2 regions of the Kineococcus halophytocola genome follow, and region 2 is predicted to be linked to the other one. Evidence: riboswitches for the same ligand, from Rfam matches in the RefSeq annotation. Region 2 holds a riboswitch; the other holds the start of a gene.
What was found. A riboswitch is a leader RNA that binds a small molecule or an ion and turns the genes downstream of it on or off. The one in region 2 is predicted to bind glycine.
Positions count from the first base shown of each region.

Region 1: another riboswitch for glycine. It lies ahead of gcvP (aminomethyl-transferring glycine dehydrogenase); the one in region 2 lies ahead of gcvT (glycine cleavage system aminomethyltransferase GcvT).

Region 1 is NZ_JBGFTU010000010.1:89,465-100,088, reverse strand. Features, by position in the region: gene AB2L27_RS10510 (SPFH domain-containing protein) at 1-410, opposite strand, end outside; gene AB2L27_RS10505 (NfeD family protein) at 430-924, opposite strand; gene gcvP (aminomethyl-transferring glycine dehydrogenase) at 951-3,821, opposite strand; glycine riboswitch at 3,901-3,997, opposite strand; gene AB2L27_RS10495 (ParA family protein) at 4,073-4,855, shown strand; gene AB2L27_RS10490 (SMI1/KNR4 family protein) at 4,908-5,669, shown strand; gene AB2L27_RS10485 (MerR family transcriptional regulator) at 5,812-6,495, opposite strand; gene AB2L27_RS10480 (bifunctional nuclease family protein) at 6,589-7,068, opposite strand; gene ftsR (transcriptional regulator FtsR) at 7,137-7,820, opposite strand; gene AB2L27_RS10470 (FHA domain-containing protein) at 7,862-8,377, opposite strand; gene gcvH (glycine cleavage system protein GcvH) at 8,570-8,953, opposite strand; gene AB2L27_RS10460 (DUF881 domain-containing protein) at 8,994-9,764, opposite strand; gene AB2L27_RS10455 (small basic family protein) at 9,764-10,096, opposite strand; gene AB2L27_RS10450 (DUF881 domain-containing protein) at 10,108-10,624, opposite strand, start outside.
Region 2 is NZ_JBGFTU010000006.1:148,025-158,648, forward strand. Features, by position in the region: gene purM (phosphoribosylformylglycinamidine cyclo-ligase) at 1-762, opposite strand, end outside; gene purF (amidophosphoribosyltransferase) at 759-2,309, opposite strand; gene AB2L27_RS06895 (hypothetical protein) at 2,322-2,663, opposite strand; gene AB2L27_RS06900 (sterol carrier family protein) at 2,682-3,068, opposite strand; gene gcvT (glycine cleavage system aminomethyltransferase GcvT) at 3,100-4,245, opposite strand; glycine riboswitch at 4,288-4,386, opposite strand; glycine riboswitch at 4,388-4,479, opposite strand; gene AB2L27_RS06910 (Gfo/Idh/MocA family protein) at 4,606-5,607, opposite strand; gene AB2L27_RS06915 (tautomerase family protein) at 5,696-6,082, opposite strand; gene AB2L27_RS06920 (LacI family DNA-binding transcriptional regulator) at 6,108-7,133, opposite strand; gene AB2L27_RS06925 (Gfo/Idh/MocA family protein) at 7,259-8,476, shown strand; gene AB2L27_RS06930 (sugar phosphate isomerase/epimerase family protein) at 8,489-9,487, shown strand; gene AB2L27_RS06935 (hypothetical protein) at 9,671-10,153, shown strand; gene AB2L27_RS06940 (methyl-accepting chemotaxis protein) at 10,282-10,624, opposite strand, start outside.

The DNA.
Region 1 (10,624 bases), on a different contig from region 2:
CGGCTGGTGAGGGTCTGCTCGAGGTCGAGCGAGCCGATGACGTTGCGCAGCGTCGTGACCGTGAGCTGCTCGATGCCCTGGATGTAGTTCGCGATCTCGTACGTCGCCGACTTCGGGTCCGTGGGCTGGTAGTAGATGACCGTGTCGATGCTGACGACGAGGTTGTCGGAGGTGATGACCGGCTGCGGCGGGAAGGAGACGACCTGCTCGCGCAGGTCGACGTTGGCGCGCACCTTGTCGATGAACGGCACGAGGAAGTGCAGACCGGCGTCCAGCGTGCGCGAGTAGCGCCCGAGCCGTTCGACGATGACGGCCGTGGCCTGCGGGACGATCCGGATCGTCCGGATGATGACCGTCACCACGAAGAGGATGACGAGCACCAGGACGATGAGGGTCACGACGTTGTCCATCAGAATGCCTCTCGGTCCATCACGGTTCCCCCGGGATCGCCGTCGGGGGTGGGGCTGCGGGCAGGGGCCCGACGACGGCGGTGGCGCCGTCGATCGCGGTGACCACGACGTCGGCACCGGCCGCGAAGACGGGACCGGCCGAGCGGGCCGACCACGTCTCCCCCGCCAGCTTGACCTGCCCGCCGCGGACGGTGACGTCGGCGAGCACGATCGCGGGCCGCCCGACGAGGGCGGCGGAGTTCGTCGTGCCGACCGGGGGCATCCGCAGGCGCCGGAGCAGGACGGGACGGATGGTCCCGATGAGCAGCCCGGCGACGAGCGCCGCCACGAGCACCTGCCCGACGAACCCCAGCCCGAGCGCGTCGGCGGCGGCGCCCGCGAGGGCGCCGCCGGCGAGCATGGCGAAGACCAGGTCGATCGCGGTGATCTCCAGGATCCCCAGGACGAGCGCGGCCGCGATCCACAGCAGCCAGCTGCGGTCGAGCACGGCGTCCAGGAACTCCACGGTGATCACCCCCTGGCGGTGATCCTACGCACCGGTCAGTACTCCGACAGCGGCGGGCACGAGCACACGAGGTTGCGGTCCCCGGCCGCGCCGTCGATGCGGCGCACCGGCGGCCAGTACTTCGTGCGCGGGTCCGTCCCGGCCGGGTAGACGGCCTCGGCGCGCGTGTAGGGGTGGTCCCACTCCCCCACGAGGCTGGCCGCGGTGTGCGGGGCGTGCCGCAGCGGGGAGTCCTCCACGGCCCAGCGGCCGTCGGCGATCTCCTGCACCTCCGCGGCGATGGCGAGCATCGCGTCGCAGAACCGGTCCAGCTCGGCCAGGTCCTCGCTCTCGGTGGGTTCGACCATGAGCGTGCCCGCGACGGGGAACGACATCGTCGGGGCGTGGAACCCGTGGTCGATGAGCCGCTTGGCGACGTCGTCGACCGTGACGCCGGTGGCCTTCGTCATCGGCCGCAGGTCCAGGATGCACTCGTGGGCCACGAGCCCGCCCGGACCCCGGTACAGGACGGGGAACGCCTCGGACAGCCGGGCCGCGACGTAGTTCGCCGACAGGACCGCCTGGACCGTGGCGGCGCGCAGGCCGTCGGGGCCCATGAGCCGCAGGTACGCCCACGGGATCGGCAGGATGCCCGCGGACCCGAACGGGGCCGCCGAGACCATCCCGACGCCGCCGGCGTCCGGGGCCGTGGAGGGCAGGAACGGCGCGAGGTGGGAGCGGACCGCGACGGGCCCGACACCCGGGCCGCCACCGCCGTGCGGGATGCAGAACGTCTTGTGCAGGTTCAGGTGGGAGACGTCGGCGCCGAACTTCCCCGGCCGGGCCAGCCCGACGAGGGCGTTGAGGTTGGCGCCGTCGACGTAGACCTGACCGCCCGCGTCGTGGACGAGGCCGCAGACCTCGCGGATGGACTCCTCGTAGACCCCGTGGGTCGAGGGGTAGGTGACCATGAGCGCGGCGAGGTCGTCGGCATGCTGGGAGACCTTGGCGCGCAGGTCCTCGAGGTCGACGTTGCCGGCCTCGTCGCACGCCACGACGACGACCTTCAGGCCGGCCATGACCGCGCTGGCGGCGTTCGTGCCGTGGGCGGAGCTCGGGATGAGGCAGATCGTGCGTTCCCCGTGCCCCTGCGCCACGTGGAAGGCGCGGATGGCCAGGAGCCCGGCGAACTCGCCCTGCGAACCGGCGTTGGGCTGCAACGAGACCGCGTCGTACCCGGTCACCTCGGCGAGCCAGCGCTCGAGGTCGGCGACGAGCTCGGCGGTGCCCGCGAGCTGGTCGGCGGGGGCGTAGGGGTGCAGGTCGGCGAACTCGGGCCAGGAGATCGGCTCCAGCTCGGTCGTCGCGTTGAGCTTCATCGTGCACGACCCCAGCGGGATCGCGCCGCGGTCCAGGGCGTAGTCGGCGTCGGACAGGCGGGCCAGGTAGCGCAGCATCGCCGTCTCGGACCGGTGCTGCGAGAACACCGGGTGGGTCAGGAACTCCGAGGTGCGGCGCAGGTGCGCGGGCAGGGCGGCCTCGGCGGCGACCTCGGCCGCCTCGATCCCGAAACCGCGCAGGGCCGCGGCGACGTGCGCCTCCGACGTCGTCTCGTCGACGGTGATGCCGACGTGGTCGGCGTCGACGCGGCGCAGGTTCACCCCCGCCTCCAGGGCGGCGGCCACGACCTCGTCCGCGCGACCGGGAACGCGGGCCAGCACGGTGTCGAAGAAGTCCGCGTGCACGACCTCCACCCCGCCCTCGCGCAGCTGCTGCGCGAGCGCGGACGCGCGGCGGGCCACCTGCAGACCGATGGCGCGCAGGCCGTCCGGGCCGTGCCAGACCGCGTAGCACCCGGCCATGACGGCCAGCAGCACCTGGGCGGTGCAGATGTTCGACGTCGCCTTGTCGCGGCGGATGTGCTGCTCGCGGGTCTGCAGGGCCAGGCGGTAGGCCGCGTTCCCGTCCGCGTCCACCGAGACCCCGACGAGCCGGCCCGGCAGCGAGCGTTCCAGGCCCTTGCGGACGGCCATGTACGCGGCGTGCGGGCCACCGGCGCCCATCGGGACGCCGAACCGCTGGCTGGACCCGACGGCCACGTCGGCGCCGAACTCGGCCGGCGGGACGAGGACGGTGAGGGCCAGCAGGTCGGCCGCGGCCACGGTGACGGCCCCGCGGGCCTTGGCGTCGGCGACGACGCCCGCGAGGTCGCGGACCCGACCCGACGTGCCGGGGTACTGCACGAGCAGGCCGAACACGTCGCCGGTCGCGGCGAACGGGTCGGGGGCGTCGAGGTCGACGAGGGCCAGCTCGATCCCCAGCGGCACGGCGCGCGTGCGCAGGACGGCGAGGGTCTGCGGCAGGACGTCGGCGTCGACGGCGAACACCGCCCCCTTCGGCGCCTTGGACGTGCGCCGGGCCAGGGTCATCGCCTCGGCCGCGGCGGTGCCCTCGTCGAGCAGGGAGGCGTTGGCGATGTCGAGGCCGGTGAGGTCGGTGACCGCGGTCTGGAAGTTCAGCAGCGCCTCGAGCCGGCCCTGGGAGATCTCCGGCTGGTAGGGCGTGTACGCCGTGTACCAGGCGGGGTCCTCCAGGACGTTGCGCCGCACCACGGCCGGGGTGCGGGTGCCGTGGTAGCCCATCCCGAGGAGGGACGGTACGACGCGGTTGCGGCCGGCCAGGGCGCGCAGCGCGGCCGTCACCGACGTCTCGTCCAGCGCCTCGGGCAGGTCCAGGACCCCGTCGCGGATGCCCGCGGGCACGGCCCGGTCGACGAGCTCGTCGAGGGAGGCCAGCCCGACGACGTCCAGCATCCGGGCCACGGCCGCGGCGTCGGGCCCGATGTGGCGGGCGCTGAACGGCAGGGCGGCGGGCTCGGGGGCGACCTCGGGCAGGTCGCGGGCGAGGGGCAGGGACGGCGAGGTCATGGACGCTCCGGAGGTCTGGCGATGCGCGGACGGACCTCCCCGTCTGTCACGCACCGCGGGCGGGGCGTTCCAGAGCGGCCTGCCCCACGTGGTCCTTCCGCCTGAGAGGTTCCGGGGATGTTGCCCCTTCGGCGCCCCGTCCCGGAACGGGTCGGAGTCTCTCCCTCGCGGGGTGAACGGCCGGGCCCCACTCTACGGGGTCCACCGCACCGGCTCCCCCGCACCGGACCCTCGGCGCTAGGTTGTGCCCCGTGATCACCCTCGCCGTCTGCAGTGCCAAGGGCGGTGTCGGCAAGACCTCGGTGGTGCTGGGCCTCGCCTCGGCCGCGCTGGCCCGCGGGACCAGCACCCTCGTCGTCGACCTCGACCCGCAGGCCGACGCGACGTCGGGTCTGGACGTGACGGCCCAGCGCGCGCACGACGCCGCCGCCGTCCTGGCCTCGCCCAAGCGCCGCGTCGCCGAGGACGCCGTCGCCCCCAGCGGCTGGGTGGACGACCACCCCGGTCTGCTCGACGTCGTCAGCGGCTCGGCGGCCTCGGCGCGGCGGGACAGCCCCGACGCCGACGAGGAGGAGCTCAAGGCGCTGCGGCGGGCCCTGCGCAAGCTCGACGACCACGACCTCGCCCTCCTGGACACGCCCCCCTCCCTCAACGGCCTCACGCGCTCGGCCTGGCGCGCCGCGGACGCGGTCCTCGTCGTCTCCGACGCCAGCCGGTTCTCGGTCGCCGCCGTGGACCGCACGCTGCGCGAGGTGCGCTCGCTGCGCTCGGCCCCGCGGGTCGTGGGCGTGGTCGTCAACCGGTTCACCCAGCGCTCGGGCGAGCAGCGCTTCCGCCTGGAGGAACTGCGCGGCCTCTTCGGGGACCTGGTGCTGGACCCCCTGCCCGACCGCGTGGCGGTCCCCCAGTCCCAGGGCTCCGGCACCCCCCTGCACGCGCTGCGGACGCGCACCGCCAGGACCCTCGCGGCGCAGTTCGACACGCTGCTGGACCGGGTGCTGACCGGAGCGGGGGGAACCTCCCCGGCCCCCTGACCGTCACGAGGTGCAGGAAGATCGCGCTACGTCTACCGTTGCCAGACGGGTCGTGCGCACACTCGTCCTGTGGGTGCCGCCCCCGCTCTCCCCGCGCCCCGCGCGGGTCCAAGGAGGTCTCGTGACGTCGTCCAACACCCCGCTGACCGGCTCGCCCCGCGCGGAGGTCCCCGCCCGCGTCGTCCGGCCCGCCCGGGCCACCACGCCCACGTCGGCTCCGGCCCGGCGCCCGCTGGCCGTGGACCCCGAGGCCGACCGCGTCGTCGGCCTGGTCCAGCGGCTGCGCGCGCACTGGACGCGCTCCGGTGCCGACATCGCGACCCGGCTGCGCCCGGGGGTCGAGGACGCCCAGCTCGACGCCGTCGAGCGCCAGACGGGGCTGCTCATCCCCCGCGCCGTCCGCGCCTGGTGGCGGGCCGTGGACGGGGTCGACCCCGTGCGCACGACGTTCCGCACCAGCGCCCCCACCGTCGGCCCCGGCGGGTGGGTCCCGCTGCGGCTGGAGGACGCCGTGGCCCGCGCCACGGGGCAGGGACCCGGTCTGGCCGCGCCGCCGGCCCTGCTGCCGGTGTTCGCCCGCGACGAGGAACTCATCGCCGTCCGCCTCGGCTCCAGCCGCGCGGTCGTGGAGCAGCTCGTCCTGGCCGACGACGGCGAGAGCTACCAGCACGCCTGGCGGACCGGGTTCGAGGACCTGCTGAGCACGTGGGCGGACTCGCTGCTGGCCGCGGTCATCTGGCTGCCGGACGCGCACGACTGGGTGACGGACCCCTTCGCGCTGCAGGCGCTGCCGCACGCCGAGCTGCTGGACTGAGGACACCGCGGTCCCACCGCGGTCCCCCGTGTCCTTCACCGTCCGTCACCCGGCGGGTGGCGCGCAGGGGGTCCTCGTCCGGCGCTGGGCGAGGAGGTCTCCCGGACGGGGAGGCAGTGACGCGGGGTGAGGAGCGGGGAGGTCAGCCGGCTTCGCGCGCGGCGCGGCGGCGGGACAGCTCGTCGGCCAGGACCGTGCCGGGACCGGTGGACCCCGTGGACTCGGTGGTCTCGGGCTGCTCGCGCTCGGCGGGGCGTTCACTGGGCAGGGACGCCAGCTCCCCCTCGACCTCGCGCCAGACGCGGCCGACGGCGATGCCGAAGACGCCCTGCCCGCCCTGGACGAGATCTATCACCTCGTCCGCCGAGGTGCACTCGTAGACGCTGGCACCGTCGGACATGAGCGTGATCTGGGCGAGGTCGTCGACGCCGCGCTCGCGCAGGTGGGTCACGGCGGTGCGGATCTGGTGCAACGAGACCCCGGTGTCCAGCAGCCGCTTGACGACCTTGAGGACGAGGATGTCGCGGAAGCCGTAGAGGCGCTGGGACCCCGAGCCGGACGCGCTACGGACCCCGGGTTCGACCAGGCCGGTGCGGGCCCAGTAGTCCAGCTGCCGGTAGGTGATGCCGGCCGCCTTGCAGGCCGTCTGGCCGCGGTAGCCGACCTCCTCGTCGAGGTCGGGCAGGTCCTCGGCGAAGAGCAAGCCCTGTGCACGTGCGGGTCGGGACACCTTCCGCGACGACCCCGCGACTGTGTCGCCACTGCTCACGCCGGCCTCCTCGTCATCGCCACCCGGTCGAGGGTTCGTCCGGGAGCGTCCTTCCATAAGACCGTAGAAGAGCACTCGCGGAGCGTCAACGAGGCGCGCGGCGCGGCGCGTCCCGTGACCCTTCCGTGACCACGGCCGCCGCGTGGACCGTCAACGCTCCCCCGACCCGGACTCGAAGTCCTCGGGGGTGATGTGGTCGAGGAACTCACGGAACTTCTCCACCTCGTCCTCGTCCTCGTCGGGAACGGGCACCCCACCGGAGTCCAGGACCCCGTCGGCCCCGACGATGGGGCAGCCCACGCGCAGCGCCAGCGCGATGGCGTCGGAGGTCCGCGCGCTGACGGTGAGCCCGCCGTCGAAGGCCAGCTCGGCGTAGTAGACGTTGTCCTTGACGTCGACGATCCGAACCTCCTCGACCCGGCGGCCGACGGCCTCGATGACGTCCTTGAGCAGGTCGTGCGTCAACGGCCGCGGGGGGACGACCCCCTGCTGGGCGAAGGCGATCGCGCTGGCCTCGGGGGCACCGATCCAGATCGGCAGGTACCGGTCACCGTCGCGTTCGCGCAGCAGGACGATCGGGTTGTTGGAGGGCATCTCCACCCGGACACCGACGACATCGAGCGCTCGCACCCGTTCACCGTACCCCTCGACCCCGCTGGGCACCGCTGGGCACCGTCGTGGTGCCCGACGGGACGGGCTCAGCGCACCGTGCGCCCGAGCGCGCCGGCGACCAGGGCCGTGTGCAGCCGCAGGCAGGCGGCGGCGACCTCGCGCGCGACCTCGTCGCGCTGCCCCGTGCGCTGCAGCGGCGCGGCCACCTGCTCGGCCAGCGCGACCTCGCGGTCGGCCGCCGTGCGGAACATCCGCAGGTGCCGGGCCTCGATGCCGTGCGCGGCCAGGGCCGAGGCGGCGCGCAGCACCTCCAGGGCCTCACCGTCGTACCAGGGGCCGCCCGGGGCCGGGGACAGGACGCCGAACCCCTCCAGCGCGTCGAGCAGCTCGGGTTCGACCCCGGACTCGCGCAGCAGCTCGCCGCGCGTGAGCCGCAGACCGGCGGCGCGGCCGTCGAAGCGCTCGACCCCGGCCGTGGCGGGCGGTTCGGTGCCCGGCACCCGCGGGGAGAGGTCGGCCGGGTCGGGGATCTCCAGACCGCGGTCCACGGCCTCGAGGTGCTCGCGGATCACCTTCAGCGGCAGGTAGTGGTCGCGCTGGGCCGACAGGACGTAGCGCAGCCGGTCGACGTCGTCGGAGGAGAACTTCCGGTAGCCCGAGGGGGTGCGTCCCGGCTCGACCAGGCCCTGCTCCTCCAGGAAGCGGATCTTGGAGATCGTCAGGTCGGAGAAGTCCGGCGACAGGATCGCCATGACCTCCCCGATGGTCATCCGGGGCTGGCTCGGGTCGAGCGGGCGGGCTCCCGCTGCGCTCACGGCCGCACCCGCGGGCTCGGGTGGAACTCCAGCCGGTACTTGCCGATCTGGACCTCGTCACCGGCGCTCAGCAGGACGTCGTCGATTCGCTCGCGGTTGACGTAGGTGCCGTTGAGGCTGCCGACGTCGCGCACGCGGAAGCCCGGGCCGGTGACCGGGTCCGGGGCGCGCAGGAACTCGGCGTGCCGGCGCGAGACCGTGACGTCGTCGAGGAAGATGTCGCTCGTCTGGTGCCGGCCGGCGGAGGTGCGCTCGGCGTCGAGCAGGAACCGCGACCCGGCGTTGGGGCCCCGGCGCACCACGAGCAGCGCGGACCCGGCGGGCAGCGCCTCGATCGCCTCGGTGTCCTCGCCCGTCAGCCCGCGGTCGGCGCTCTCGTGCACCTCGGGGACGGCCAGCCCGGCGAAGGACATCGTGGAGTCCACGGGTCGTTCCTGACCCGGCCCCCCGGGGGGCGCCCCCTCCTCCGGACCCGTCGGCCCGTTGGTCGACTCAGAGCCCGGCGCGGACATCGACACCACCTCTCGCTGGCAGAGCACGCGACCACCGACGGCAGGCGGACGGTCACGCTCGGATCTTCGGGCACCACACTAGCCGGGACCGACCCCGCAGGTCAGCCCGCGTCCCGCACGTTCCGCCGGGCGGCGGACGACGTGCGGGGGAACGCGTGGGAGGACGCGTGGGAGGACGCGTGGGAGACGGGCTCAGCCCGCGTGGGCGGTGTACGCCTCGGCGTCGAGCAGCGCCTCGACCTCGGAGGGGTCGCCGGGGGTGATGGTGAACATCCACCCCTCCCCGTACGGGTCGGTGTTCACCAGGTCCGGGCGGGTCTCCAGGCCGGGGTTGTGGCCGGTGACGGTGCCCGAGACGGGAGCGGTGATCTCGCTGACGCTCTTGGTCGACTCGACCTCCCCGATCGCGCCGCCGGCGCTGACCTGCTCCCCCTCGGCGGGCAGGGACACGTACACGACGTCCCCGAGCTGGTCCTGGGCGTGGTCGGTGATCCCGACGCGGACGGAGCCGTCGGCCTCCACGCGCACCCACTCGTGCTCGCTGGTGTAGCGCAGGTCGGCGGGGACGTTCGACATGGGACGCGGGACTCCTCACGAGACGGGGTGCGTCCGCGGGTCACTGCTGCGGCGACGCCGGGCGAGCGTACTGAGGCGCCGAGACGGCGTGCAAGGCGGTCACCGACACGCCGTCCGGTCCCGGCCGCCGCTGGACGTCGAGGTCGGCGCCGGCCGAGCGCAGCGTCTCGCGCACCCCGCCGGGGATGTCGAGCGCGGTGGCCAGCGTGGCGGGGTCGCCGATCACCGTCACCACGTACGGGGACCGTTCGAGGCGGCCGTCGACGAGGACGCCGCCGGTGCCGTCGGCGAAGGCGGTCTGGGCCACGACGCGGGTCTGCCCGATCTGGATCCCCTCGGCCCCGGAGTCGCGCAGCTCCTGCACGAGCTGGATGAGGTTGGTCGCCCGCAGCGCGGTCCCGGGGTCGGTGACGGTCGCCACGACGCCCGGTCCGTGGGCCGGCAGGGTGCCGGCGAGGACGCCGTACTCCCGGGCCCGGGCGGCGGCGGCCTCCTCGGCGGCGGCCGACCGGTCCGAGCCCTCGGTCAGCTCCCGCCGGGTGGCCTGCAGGTCCTGCAGCTCCCCGGCCAGGCGCTCCCCGCGCTCGGTGGTGTCGTCCAGGATCCGCACGAGGTCGCTCTCGCGCAGGTCGGCCAGGTCCGAGGTGTCCGTCTGGCGCACCTGCACGACGACGCCGAACCCGAGGGCGGCGCACAGCACCCCGGCCAGGACCTGGCCGCGGGTGGCCCGGGGGGAGGCGGCCCGCCGGAGCCGGCGCCAGGGGCCGGGGCGCGGGTCCGGGTCCGGGTCCGTGCTGGAGCTGGCGCCCATCAGGCGTTGAACAGGTGGCGGCGGATGGCGGCGGCGTTGGAGAAGATGCGCACGCCGAGGACGACGACGACCCCCGTCGAGAGCTGGGATCCGACCCCGAGCTGGTCGCCGAGGTAGACGATGAGCGCCGCGACCACCGCGTTGGACAGGAACGAGACGACGAACACCTTGTCGTCGAAGATGCCGTCCAGGACCGCGCGCAGACCCCCGAAGACGGCGTCGAGAGCGGCCACGACCGCGATGGGCAGGTAGGGCTGCAGGGCCAGCGGCACCTCCGGCTGCAGGAGCACCCCGGCGAGGACACCCACCACGAGTCCGACGGCTGCGATCACGGGGCCGAACCCTACTGGCCCGCCGCGCCGGCCCGGGCGAAGCGCAGGTCCAGGCGCGCGGCGGGCAGGTCGAGCCGGTCGGCGGGGGCGACCTCGGCGCGCAGGCCGTAGTTGTCGCGCAGCACCTGCAGGTACCGGCCGGCCACGGAGGTGGCGAAGGCCGTCTGCATCGCCGCCGGGTCCCCGACGGCGGAGACGGTGTACGGCGGGGTGAGGGGCCGGTAGTCGACGAGGACCGCCTCCCCGGCGGCCCGGATGGACGACAGCGCCCCCAGCCGCTGACCGTTGACGGCGACGGCCTCGGCCCCGGCGGCCCACAGGCCGTTGACGACGAGCTGGACGTCGCGGTCGACGACCCGGCCCGAGGTCGGGCCGGGGGCCGGGGCCCCCGCGGGGGTCGCGGCGTCGTCGAGGACGACGGACAACCCCGGCCCGGTGACGGCGGTCGCGGCGGCCGCGACCTGCAGCCCGGAGGCGCGGGCGTCGGCCGAGGCGGCCGGGGCACCGCCGAGGGAGGCGGCCAGCCGG
Region 2 (10,624 bases):
GGCCAGACCACCGCCGGTGACGTGGCTCATGGCGTGCACCCCGCCGGTGGCCAGCGTCGCGAGCGCGGGCTTGGCGTAGATGCGGGTCGGGACCAGCAGTTCCTCGCCCAGGGTGCGGCCGAACTCCTCCACGTGCCGGTCGTAGGCCCAGCCCGCGTCGGCGACGACGCGCCGCACGAGGGAGTAGCCGTTGGAGTGCAGCCCGGAGGAGGCCATCGCCACGAGCACGTCCCCGGCGCGGACCTTCTCGGCGCCCAGCAGCTCGTCGGACTCGACGACCCCCGTCACGGCGCCGGCGACGTCGTACTCGTCGGCACCCAGCAGGCCCGGGTGCTCGGCGGTCTCGCCACCGACGAGGGCGACCCCGGCCTCCTCGCAGGCGCGCGCGATGCCCGCGACGATGGCGGCCATCCGCTCGGGCACGACGCGGCCGCAGGCGATGTAGTCCGTCATGAACAGCGGCGTCGCGCCGCAGACGACGATGTCGTCGACGACCATCCCGACGAGGTCGGCGCCGATGGTGTCGTGCACGTCGAGCGCCTGGGCGACGGCGACCTTCGTCCCGACGCCGTCGGTGCTCGTCGCGAGCAGCGGACGGCGGTAGTCCTTGAGCACCGACACGTCGTACAGGCCGGCGAAGCCGCCGAACCCGCCGACGACCTCCGGGCCCTGCGTGCGGGCGACGGACGCCTTCATGAGCTCGACGGCGCGGTCGCCCGCGACGACGTCGACGCCCGCGGAGGCGTAGGTCGTTCCACTCACTGCTGGGCTCCCTCGGGGGTGTCGTGCTGGTGCCGGGTGACGGGGGTGATCGGGATGCGGGGCTTGTCCATCGAGCGCTCGCCGAGCCGGTCGAGGTCGTTGAGCGGCACGGGGTACTCCCCCGTGAAGCACGCCGAGCACAGCCGCTCGGCGGGCTGCTCGGTCGCCGCGATCATGCCCTCGGCCGAGATGTAGCCCAGGGAGTCGGCGCCGATGCTCTGGGCGATGTCCTCCACGCTCAGGCCGTTGGCGATGAGCTCGGCGCGGGTGGCGAAGTCGATGCCGTAGAAGCACGGCCACTTCACCGGCGGGGAGGAGATCCGGACGTGGATCTCGGCGGCGCCGGCCTCGCGCAGCATCCGGATGAGGGCCCGCTGGGTGTTGCCGCGCACGATGGAGTCGTCGACGACGACGAGCCGCTTGCCCGCCACGACGTGCTTGAGCGGGTTGAGCTTGAGCCGGATGCCGAGCTGCCGGATCGTCTGGCTGGGCTGGATGAACGTCCGGCCCACGTAGGAGTTCTTGACCATGCCCTGGCCGTAGGGGATGCCGGACTCCTCGGCGTAGCCGATGGCCGCGGGCGTCCCGGACTCCGGGGTCGGGATGACGAGGTCGGCCTCGACGGGGTGCTCGCGGGCCAGGACCCGGCCCATCTCCACGCGCGACTCCTGGACGACCTTGCCGTTGATGGAGGTGTCCGGGCGGGCGAGGTAGACGTACTCGAAGACGCAGCCCTTGGGCTTCGCCTCGGCGAACCGGGTGCTGCGCAGCCCGTCGGCGTCGATGGCGATGAGCTCGCCGGGCTCGACCTCGCGCACGAAGCTGGCGCCGACGATGTCCAGGGCCGGCGTCTCGGAGGCCACCACCCAGCCGCGCTCGAGGCGGCCCAGGACGAGGGGGCGGATGCCCTGCGGGTCGCGCGCGGCGTAGAGCGTGTGCTCGTCCATGAAGACCAGGGAGAACGCCCCCTGCACGTGCGGCAGGACCTCGGCGGCCGTCGCTTCCAGCGTGTGGTCGGGGTCACCGGCGAACAGGGCGGTGAGGATCGCGGTGTCCGTGGTGTTGCCGCGGGCGATCTCGCTGGGCGAGGGACGACCGCGCAGCGGCGGCTGCGGGGCGCTGGGGTAGCGCTCGGTGAGCATGTCGCGCAGCGCGAACTGGTTGGTGAGGTTGCCGTTGTGGGCCAGGGCCACGGTGCCGCCGGCGGTGTCGCCGAGCGTGGGCTGGGCGTTCTGCCAGCCGCCGCCACCGGTCGTGGAGTAGCGGGCGTGACCGACGGCGATGTGCCCCTGCAGGGACTCCAGCGCCGACTCGTCGAACACCTGCGAGACCAGCCCGGTGTCCTTGAACACGAGGATCTGCTCGCCGTTGCTCACGGCGATGCCGGCTGCCTCCTGGCCCCGGTGCTGCAGGGCGTAGAGGCCGTAGAAGGTGAGCTTGGAGACTTCCTCACCCGGCGCCCAGACCCCGAAGACGCCACACGCGTCCTGAGGGCCCTTCTCGCCGGGGAGCAGGTCGTGGTTCAGACGTCCGTCACCGCGGGCCACGCCCCGAGTGTGTCACACCCCGGAACGCTTCCGGCTCCGCCGACGGGGTTGGGCCCGGGTCCCGGTGCGCCGGTCGGCGAGGACCGCGATGAGGGCACCGAGCAGGACGAACACCAGCCCGAGGGAGCAGAACAGGTACCCGAACAGGGCCTGCTGGGAGTACCCGTCCGAGGGCGGGGTGGTGATCGCGACGGCACCGGAGACGACGAAGGCGATGACCAGACCCGTCAGGGCGAAGGCCCGGAAGCGCGGTGCCCGACGGCGCGTGACCTGCACGAACGCCGTCCCCTCGCGCTCCTGCTCGGCCTCGCGCTCGGGGGCGTCCGGGGTCGGGTCCTGCGTCGGCTCGCTCACGGGGAGAACGCTACGGGCTCAGCCGGGGTCCGGTGGCACGAGGGGCAGCAGCTCGCCCAGGTCGGTCCGCTGGCCGCTGGCCTGGACCCGGCCGCCCGCGCGGGCGTCCTCGAAGGTCAGCCGGCCGGTGGCCAGCGCGACCCAGGTGGGCCCGTCCATCTCGACGACGGCGGGCGGGGTGCCGCGGGTGTGCCGGGGTCCGGCGATGACCTGGACGGCCGCGAACGGGGGCACCCGCACCTCGACGCTGCCGCCGGGGTAGCGGGCGGCGAGCTCCTCCAGGCAGTACCGGACGGCCGTGGCCAGCGCGGGCCGCGCGGGCTTCCCGCCCTCGTCCAGGACGTCCGTCACCTCGCGGACGGCGCTCAGGCCCGCAGTGGGATCGGTGCGGCGACGCGGGGGCACCCCCTCATGCTGCCACCGGCCCGACCGCGGCTCAGCGCGGCCGGCGGTAGAACGGCAGGGGCACGACCTCCGCGGGCAGCTCGGTCCCCCGCACGTCGACGCCGAGGTGCGTGCCGGGCTCGGCCAGCGCGGCGTCGACGTACGCCATCGCCACGGGGTACCCGAGCGTCGGCGAGAGCGCCCCGCTGGTGACGACGCCGACCGGTTCCCCGGCGGCGAGGACCGCGTACCCGGCGCGCGGTGCCCGCCGGCCCTCGCCGCGCAACCCCACGAGCACGCGCGCGGGCGGCTCCTGGGCCAGGCGCTGCAGCGCCTCCAGCCCCACCGCCCCGTCCTCCTTGTCCAGGACCACGACGCGCCCCAGCCCGGCCGCGAACGGGGTGACGTCCCGGCTGAGCTCGTGCCCGTACAGCGGCATCCCGGCCTCCAGGCGCAGGGTGTCGCGGCAGGCCAGCCCCGCCGGGACCCCGCCGTGCTCGCGGGTGGCGGCCAGCAGGGCGTCCCACACCTCGCGGGTGCGCTCGACGGGGACGAAGACCTCGAACCCGTCCTCGCCGGTGTACCCGGTGCGGGCCAGGAGCACCTCGACACCGGCCAGGACGGCGGTGACCGCGCGGTAGTAGCGCAGCGCCGCGAGGTCCACCCCGGACGCCCCGTCCAGCAGCGGGGCGACGATCGCGACGGACGCCGGCCCCTGGACGGCGACCAGACCCCAGCGGGCCGTCTCGTCGGCGACGTGGGCGTCGAAGGGGCGGGCGCGGTCGGCCAGGGCCACGACGACGGGCTCGACGTTGGCCGCGTTGGCCACGACGAGGAACTCCTCCTCGCCCAGGCGGTACGTGACGAGGTCGTCGACGATCCCGCCGTCGTGGTCGACGACCATCCCGTAGGCGGCCCGGCCGACGGCCATCGTCGAGGGGCGCCCGACGAGCGCGGCGTCGAGGGCGCGGCCGGCCTCGGGGCCGGTGACGCGGACCTCGCCCATGTGCGAGAGGTCGAACAGCCCCGCGGTGGCCCGCACGGCCCCGTGCTCGGCGAGGTCGGAGGCGTAGCGCAGCGGCATCGACCAGCCGGCGAAGTCGGTGAAGGACGCGCCGAGCTCGGCGTGCGCGGCCGCCAGCGGGCTCGCGGCGGGCGTGGTCTCGGCGGCGGTCTCGGGGGTGGTGCTCGTGCTCACGGGGCTCCTCTCGTCGCGGCCGCGCGGCGCGGCCGGGCTGGACCCCCTCTGTCGCGGAACCTGAGAGCTTCACCGTCACCGGTTGCCCAGCAACGGTTTTCCCCGTGGGTGAGGACCTCGCGGTCCTGCTTTCCAGAGCGGCCTGCCCGTGGCGGTCCGTGGACCTGAGAGGTTCCGGGGTGATTGCTCCTTCGGTGCCCGCCGCGGACGGCGGGGCTCTCCCGCCGGGGCGGAGCGGCCGAGTGTTCAGTTGTCCCGCACAGCGTGGCACACCGGCGGCCCCGACCGGGACCTCGCGGCTCCCGGTGCCGTGGGGGCACGGGGGCCGACCGGTCCTGCCGCGCCCTGCACGGTCGCTGTTCAGAGTCGGACGACCTCCCCGGTCGTGGCGCTGCGGGCCGCGGCCTCCAGCACCACGAGACCCGCGACGGAGTCGGCCGGGTCGACGGGCACGGGGAGGCCGTCGGTGACCGCCGCCGCGAACGCCGTGTAGAAGTCGCGCCAGTCGGCGCGCTCCGCAGGGATGCGGGTGCTCGACGCGCCGCGGTGCAGGATCGGCCAGGACGCCTGCGGGACCTCGCCCCACCCGGGGTCGGCCGGCGTCCCTCCGGCCATCAGGACGTCGGCCTGCCGATCGTCAGCCGGGACCTCGAGGATCGCGTCGGTGCCGAACACCCGGAAGCGGGGCCCGGGGCGACCGTGGAGAGCGAGGTCGCCGACGACCTCCGACACGACCCCGGACGCGTGTCTCACCTGCAGGGCGAAGCGCTCCGGGGAGACGTCGGCGTACACCGACGCCACGGGCCCGGCGAGCTGCAGCACCTGGTCGACGACGTGGGCACCGAGGTCGAGGAGGATCCCGCCGCCGGAGTCGGGCACACCTCCTGGTGGCGCGAACTGCTCCAGGCGCGACTCGATGCGTCGCACCTGCCCCAGCGCCCCCGACGCCACCACGGCCCGGGTGGTGCGGAAGTCGTTGTCGTAGCGCCGGTTCTGGTAGGTGCTGAGCAGGACCCCGGCCGCCCGGGCCGCGTCGACGCACCTCTGCGCCGCGCTCGCGTCGAGGGCGAACGGCTTGTCGCACACGACGGGCAGCCCGAGGTCCACCGCCTCGAGGACCAGGTCGGCGTGCGTGTCCGCCGTCGTCGTGACGGTGACCGCGTCGACGAGGCCGGAGGCGGCCATCGAGGCCAGGTCGTCGAACGCGACCGCACCGGTGTGGTCCGCGGCGAGCTCCGCCCGACGTCGCGGCGAACGGGTCACCGCGGCGGTCAGCGCGCACCCTTCCGCACGGGCGACGAGGGGGGCGTGGAAGAAGCGCCCGCCCTTGCCGTACCCGACCAGTCCGAACCTCACGGTCATCAGTCGTTCCTCTCCGCTCCGTGGTCGGAGCGCTCAGCACCGCGGGACGGTGCGCACGGTTCCCGTGGACGGCCTGCTCGTCCTGACGTCAGAGCTCCCCCGTGAGGAACTGGGCGCGGCCGTACCCGAAGGACCAGTCGGCGTCCCCGTTCTCGACGATCGAGACGACGACGTCGCTGCCGGCCGTTCCGGCCGCTTCCAGGTTGCGGACGAGCAGGTGGTGGAAGGCGACCTTCTGCTCCTGGGGGCGGGCGCGGCTCGTCACCTGCAGCAGCACGACACGGTCGGTGCGCTCGATGCCGAGTCCGGTGTCGTGGACGACGAGCTCACCGGCGGGGTGCTGGTGGACGACCTGGTACCGGTCCCCCTCCGGGACGTCGAACGCCTCCACGACGGCCGCGTGGGCAGCGTCGAGCAGGGCACCCAGTTGCGCCGGGGTTCGGCCGGCGACGACGTCGAAGCGGAGCAGGGGCACGACAACCTCCTCATAGTTTGTCCTGTCATTGTGACATATGAATCGGCGGGGGCGCCGTGGTCCCGCGGATCACGAGGTGCGGCTCGACGACCACGTCCACGCTCTCGCGCTCGATCCCCTCGACCCGTTCGACCGCGAGGCGGACCGCCGCCCGGGCCTGCCCGGCCGGGTCCTGACCCACCGAGGTCAGCTGCACGTGCCCGAGCCGGGCGAGCGGGCTGTCGTCGTACCCGGCCACCGAGACGTGCCGCGGCACGTCCCTCCCCGCCCTCAGGAGGGCGTCGAGCACCCCGAGGGCGACGCGGTCGTTGGCGGCCACCACCGCCGTCGCCGGAGTGCGCGCGGCGAGCAACCGCTGCGCGGCGCGTACCCCGGCCTCCTCGTCGAACCCCGCCTCGAGGGTGCGACCCAGGATCTCGAACTCCGCAGCCGCGGCCTCGAACCCGGCGCGGCGGTCGGCGGCGATGTCCCCGCGACCACCCGAGACGTGGACGAGGTCGCGGTGCCCGAGGGAGACGAGGTGCTCGACGACCAGCCGGAGACCGACCTCGTCGGACGCACGGACGACGTCCGGACCCGCGCCGGTCACCGTCCGCGGCCGGCGCCCCAGGACCACCGCGGGGGCACGGGCGTCCCACCGCTGCAGCTCGGCGGAGTCGGCTTCCGGCCCGAGCAGCAGCAGGGCCTCGCACCGGGAGTCCAGGAGCGTCTCGACCGCGGCCCGCTCACCCCGGGTGCGCGTCACGGGGGCCAGCACGAGCTCGTACCCGGCGTCCTCGGCCGCCGCCTGCAACTCCTCGACGAGCTCGGCGTGGAAGGCGTTGCGAACGGTCATCGCCACACCCAGCAGCCGCGTCCGGCGCAGGGCCAGGGAGCTCGCCGCCCGGTTCGGCCGGTAGCCGAGCTCCTCGGCGGCCCGCAGGACGCGCGCGGCCGTCTCCGCGCTCGGGCCGGGCGCACCGCGCAGCGCCAGCGACACCATCCCCTTCGAGATGCCGGCGCGGGCGGCCACGTCGGTGATGGTCGGGCGGCCGGTGGAGCCCTGCGGCACGGAACCTCCTGGGCGGCTTGACACGGGAGCGGGTCGAACCGATTCTAGTCGATGTCTTTCAAACCGGTTTGAAAGCTGCTCACGCACCGAGGACGGTGCGCGTCACCGCTACCGGAAGGCTCCCCGTGTCCTCTCCCCGCACGCGACCGCTGGGTGTCGCCGTCATCGGCGCCGGCATGGCCGGCCGCGCCCACATCGCCGGCTACCGCGCCGCCACCACGCTGGCCGGCGGCGCCTACGGGGAGGGCCTGCCACCGGTCCGCCTCGTGGCCGTCGCCGACGCCCACGCCCCCTTCGCGCAGGCGGCCGCCGCACGGTACGGCTACGAGCGCGCCGAGACCAGCTGGCAGACGATCGCCGAGGCGGACGACGTCGACGCCGTCAGCGTCGTGGTCGCCAACCACCTGCACCGCGAGATCGTCGAGGGCCTGCTGGCCGCCGGCAAGCACGTCCTGTGCGAGAAGCCGTTGGCGCCGTCGGTCACCAACGCCGAGGCCATGGTCGCCGCCGCGGCCGAGCACCCCGACCTCGTCGCCGCCGTCGGGTTCACGTTCCGCCGTTCCCCGGCGATCAACGCCCTGCGCGAACAGGTCCTGAACGACCACCTCGGTGCGGTCCGCCACTTCAACGGGCACTACTGGTGCGACTACGCCGCCAACCCGAACGCGCCCATCAGCTGGCGGTACAAGGGCGGCCCGGGCTCGGGGGCGCTGGCCGACATCGGCAGCCACCTGGTCGACCTCGGTGAGTTCTTCTGCGGGCCGCTGGAGTCGGTGCGAGGCACCGTCTTCTCCCAGGTCACCACGCGCCGACCCAAGCCCGTGGGTGCGGTCGTCGGGCATGCCATGGCCGAGGTCGGCACCGAGTTCGAGGACGTCGAGAACGAGGACCTGGTTACCTTCACCGCCTCCTTCGCCGGCGGCGCCACAGGCACCTTCTCGGTGTCGCGCATCGCGCACGGGCTGCCCAACGGCCTCGGCTTCGAGATCTTCACCGAGAACGGCGCCGGGGCCTTCGACCTCAACCGCACGGGCGAGTTCACCATCGCCGACGCGACCGCGCCGAACGCCGTCAACGGGTACCGTCAGGTCCTCGTCGGCCCCGAGCACCCCTACGTCGCCGGCGGCCTGCCGATGGACTTCCCCAGCGTCGGGCACGGCCAGAGCGACTTCTTCACGTTCCAGTGCCGGGCGTTCCTCAACGAGATCGCCGGCGGGGTCGGCACCCCGATCGGCGACCTGCCCGTGGTGCCGCCGATGACCCACGGCCTGCACAACCTGCGCGTGCTCGAGGCGGTCACCAGGGCCGCCGACGGCACGGGCGAGACCGTCTCCGTCGACTGAGAGGAACCACCGGTGAAACTGGGCGTCTACAACGCGATCCTGCACGACCGCCCGCTGCCCGAGGCACTGAAGGTCATCGCCGACCTGGGCCTGACCGGCATCGAGCTGAACACCGGCGGGTTCCTCCCGCCCGTGCACATCCCCACCTTCGACGACATCCTCGTCAGCGACACCGCGCGCGACGACTTCCTCGGGGTCTTCGAGGGCACCGGCGTCTCGATCGCGGGGCTGAACTGCAACGGCAACCCGCTGCACCCGAACGAGATCATCGGCGGCAGGCACGCCGAGGACGTCCGCCGCTCCATCCGGCTGGCCCACCGCCTCGGAGAGCACCGCGTCGTCACGATGTCCGGACTGCCCGGCGCCGAACCCGGCGCCAGCCACCCGACCTGGGTGGTCAACGCGTGGAACTCGCGCGACCTCGACATCATCGAGCACCAGTGGTCGGTGGCGGTCCCCTTCTGGAAGGAGATCGACGCGCTGGCCCGCGATCACGACGTCAAGGTGGCCCTGGAGCTGCACCCGCAGAACGTCGTCTTCAACCCGGCGAACACGCGCGAGCTCGTCGAGCGCACCGGTGCGACCAACGTCGGCGTCGAGCTCGACGCCTCGCACCTGTTCTGGCAGCAGATGGACCCGGTGGCCGTCGTGCGCGACCTGGGGCCGTTGGTCTTCCACGCCGCCGCCAAGGACGTCCGCATCAACCCCGCGGCTGCGATCTACGGCGTGCTGGACAACCGGTTCCGCCGGCTCGACCCGTCGGAGGACCGCACGAACCTCGGTGGCGACGAGTGGGTCAACGAGTGGCCGAAGGAGTCCGCGTGGGACTTCGTCGCTCTCGGCAAGGGCCACGACACCGCGTTCTGGGCCGAGTTCCTCCGCGCCCTGCACGAGGTCGACCCCGACATGGTCTGCAACATCGAGCACGAGGACGTCTCGCTCGGCCGCGTCGAGGGCCTCGAGGTGGCGGCCGCCGTCCTGCTCGAGGCCGCGCGAACGGCGGGCGTTTGAGAGGAGCGGGGATGCTGGGGGCGGGGAGGCGCGAGAAGCTGTTCGCACGACGGTCGACGACGCCCGACGCTCCCCGGCACCGGGAGGTCCGACGCGGTCCACTCCTGGTCCCTGGACCGCACCCTGAAGCACCTGCCCCTGCTCGACCTCCCGCAGCAGCTGCGGATCCCCGGTCACCGCACGGTGCAGCTGTGCCACTTCCACCTGCCCCACCGCGACGCCGGCTACCTCGGCGGACTGGGCGCCGCCCTCGCCGAGGCCGGTGTCGAGCTGGACGCGCTCCTCGTCGACGACGGTGACCTGACCCACCCGGACGAAGGCCCCCGCCACGAGGCGTCGATCTCCAACCGGGTCGCCGACGCGGCCGACGTCACCGCGATCCTCGACCCCCTCGACGGGGCCGTCGGCCTGCTCGTGGCCCTGGGGAACTGGACCGGCCCGGGCAAGTACGCCGACCTCGCCGCCGTGACGCGGTTCGCCGAGACCTGCCACGCCAAGGTCCACCGGAACGGGCCCGACGTCGACGCGCAGGGCTACCGCCGCAACGTGTCCACCGTCCTGGAGCACGGGCACACCGGGCCGTTCTGCCTCGTCTGCGACGCGACCGACGACGAGTGGGCCGGCCTGGAGGTCCAGCGGGCGATCGTGCGCGAGCTCCCGGCGTGAGGCGGCCGGACGGCCCCGACAGTTCCCACCAGTTCGGACCGCGATCCTCCCGGCGATCCCGGCCCGACGTCGTCGTCCTGAACCGTGGCCGCCGCTGCGCCCGAGGGCCGGCCCGCCGGTGTCCTCGCTCAGAACCGGAAACGACCGACGAGGGCCTGCAGGTCCTGTGAGGCCTGGGCGACCTCCGCCGCAGTGGCGGCTGTCGTCTCGGCGCTGCGTGTCGTCTCCTGGGCCCCCGCGGCGATGCCGCTGATGTTCGCCGCGATCTCCTGCGACCCGCCCGAGACCTCCGTCACGTTCCGGACCATCTCACTGGTCGTGGCCGACTGCTCCTCCACCGCGGCGGCGATGGTGGCCTGCAACCCGTCGATCTGGGCGATGACGTCGGCGATCTGGGCGATGACCCCGGTCGCCGCCCCCGCGTCGGCCTGCGTGGCGTTCACCTTCGTGACGATCTCCTCGGTCGCCCGG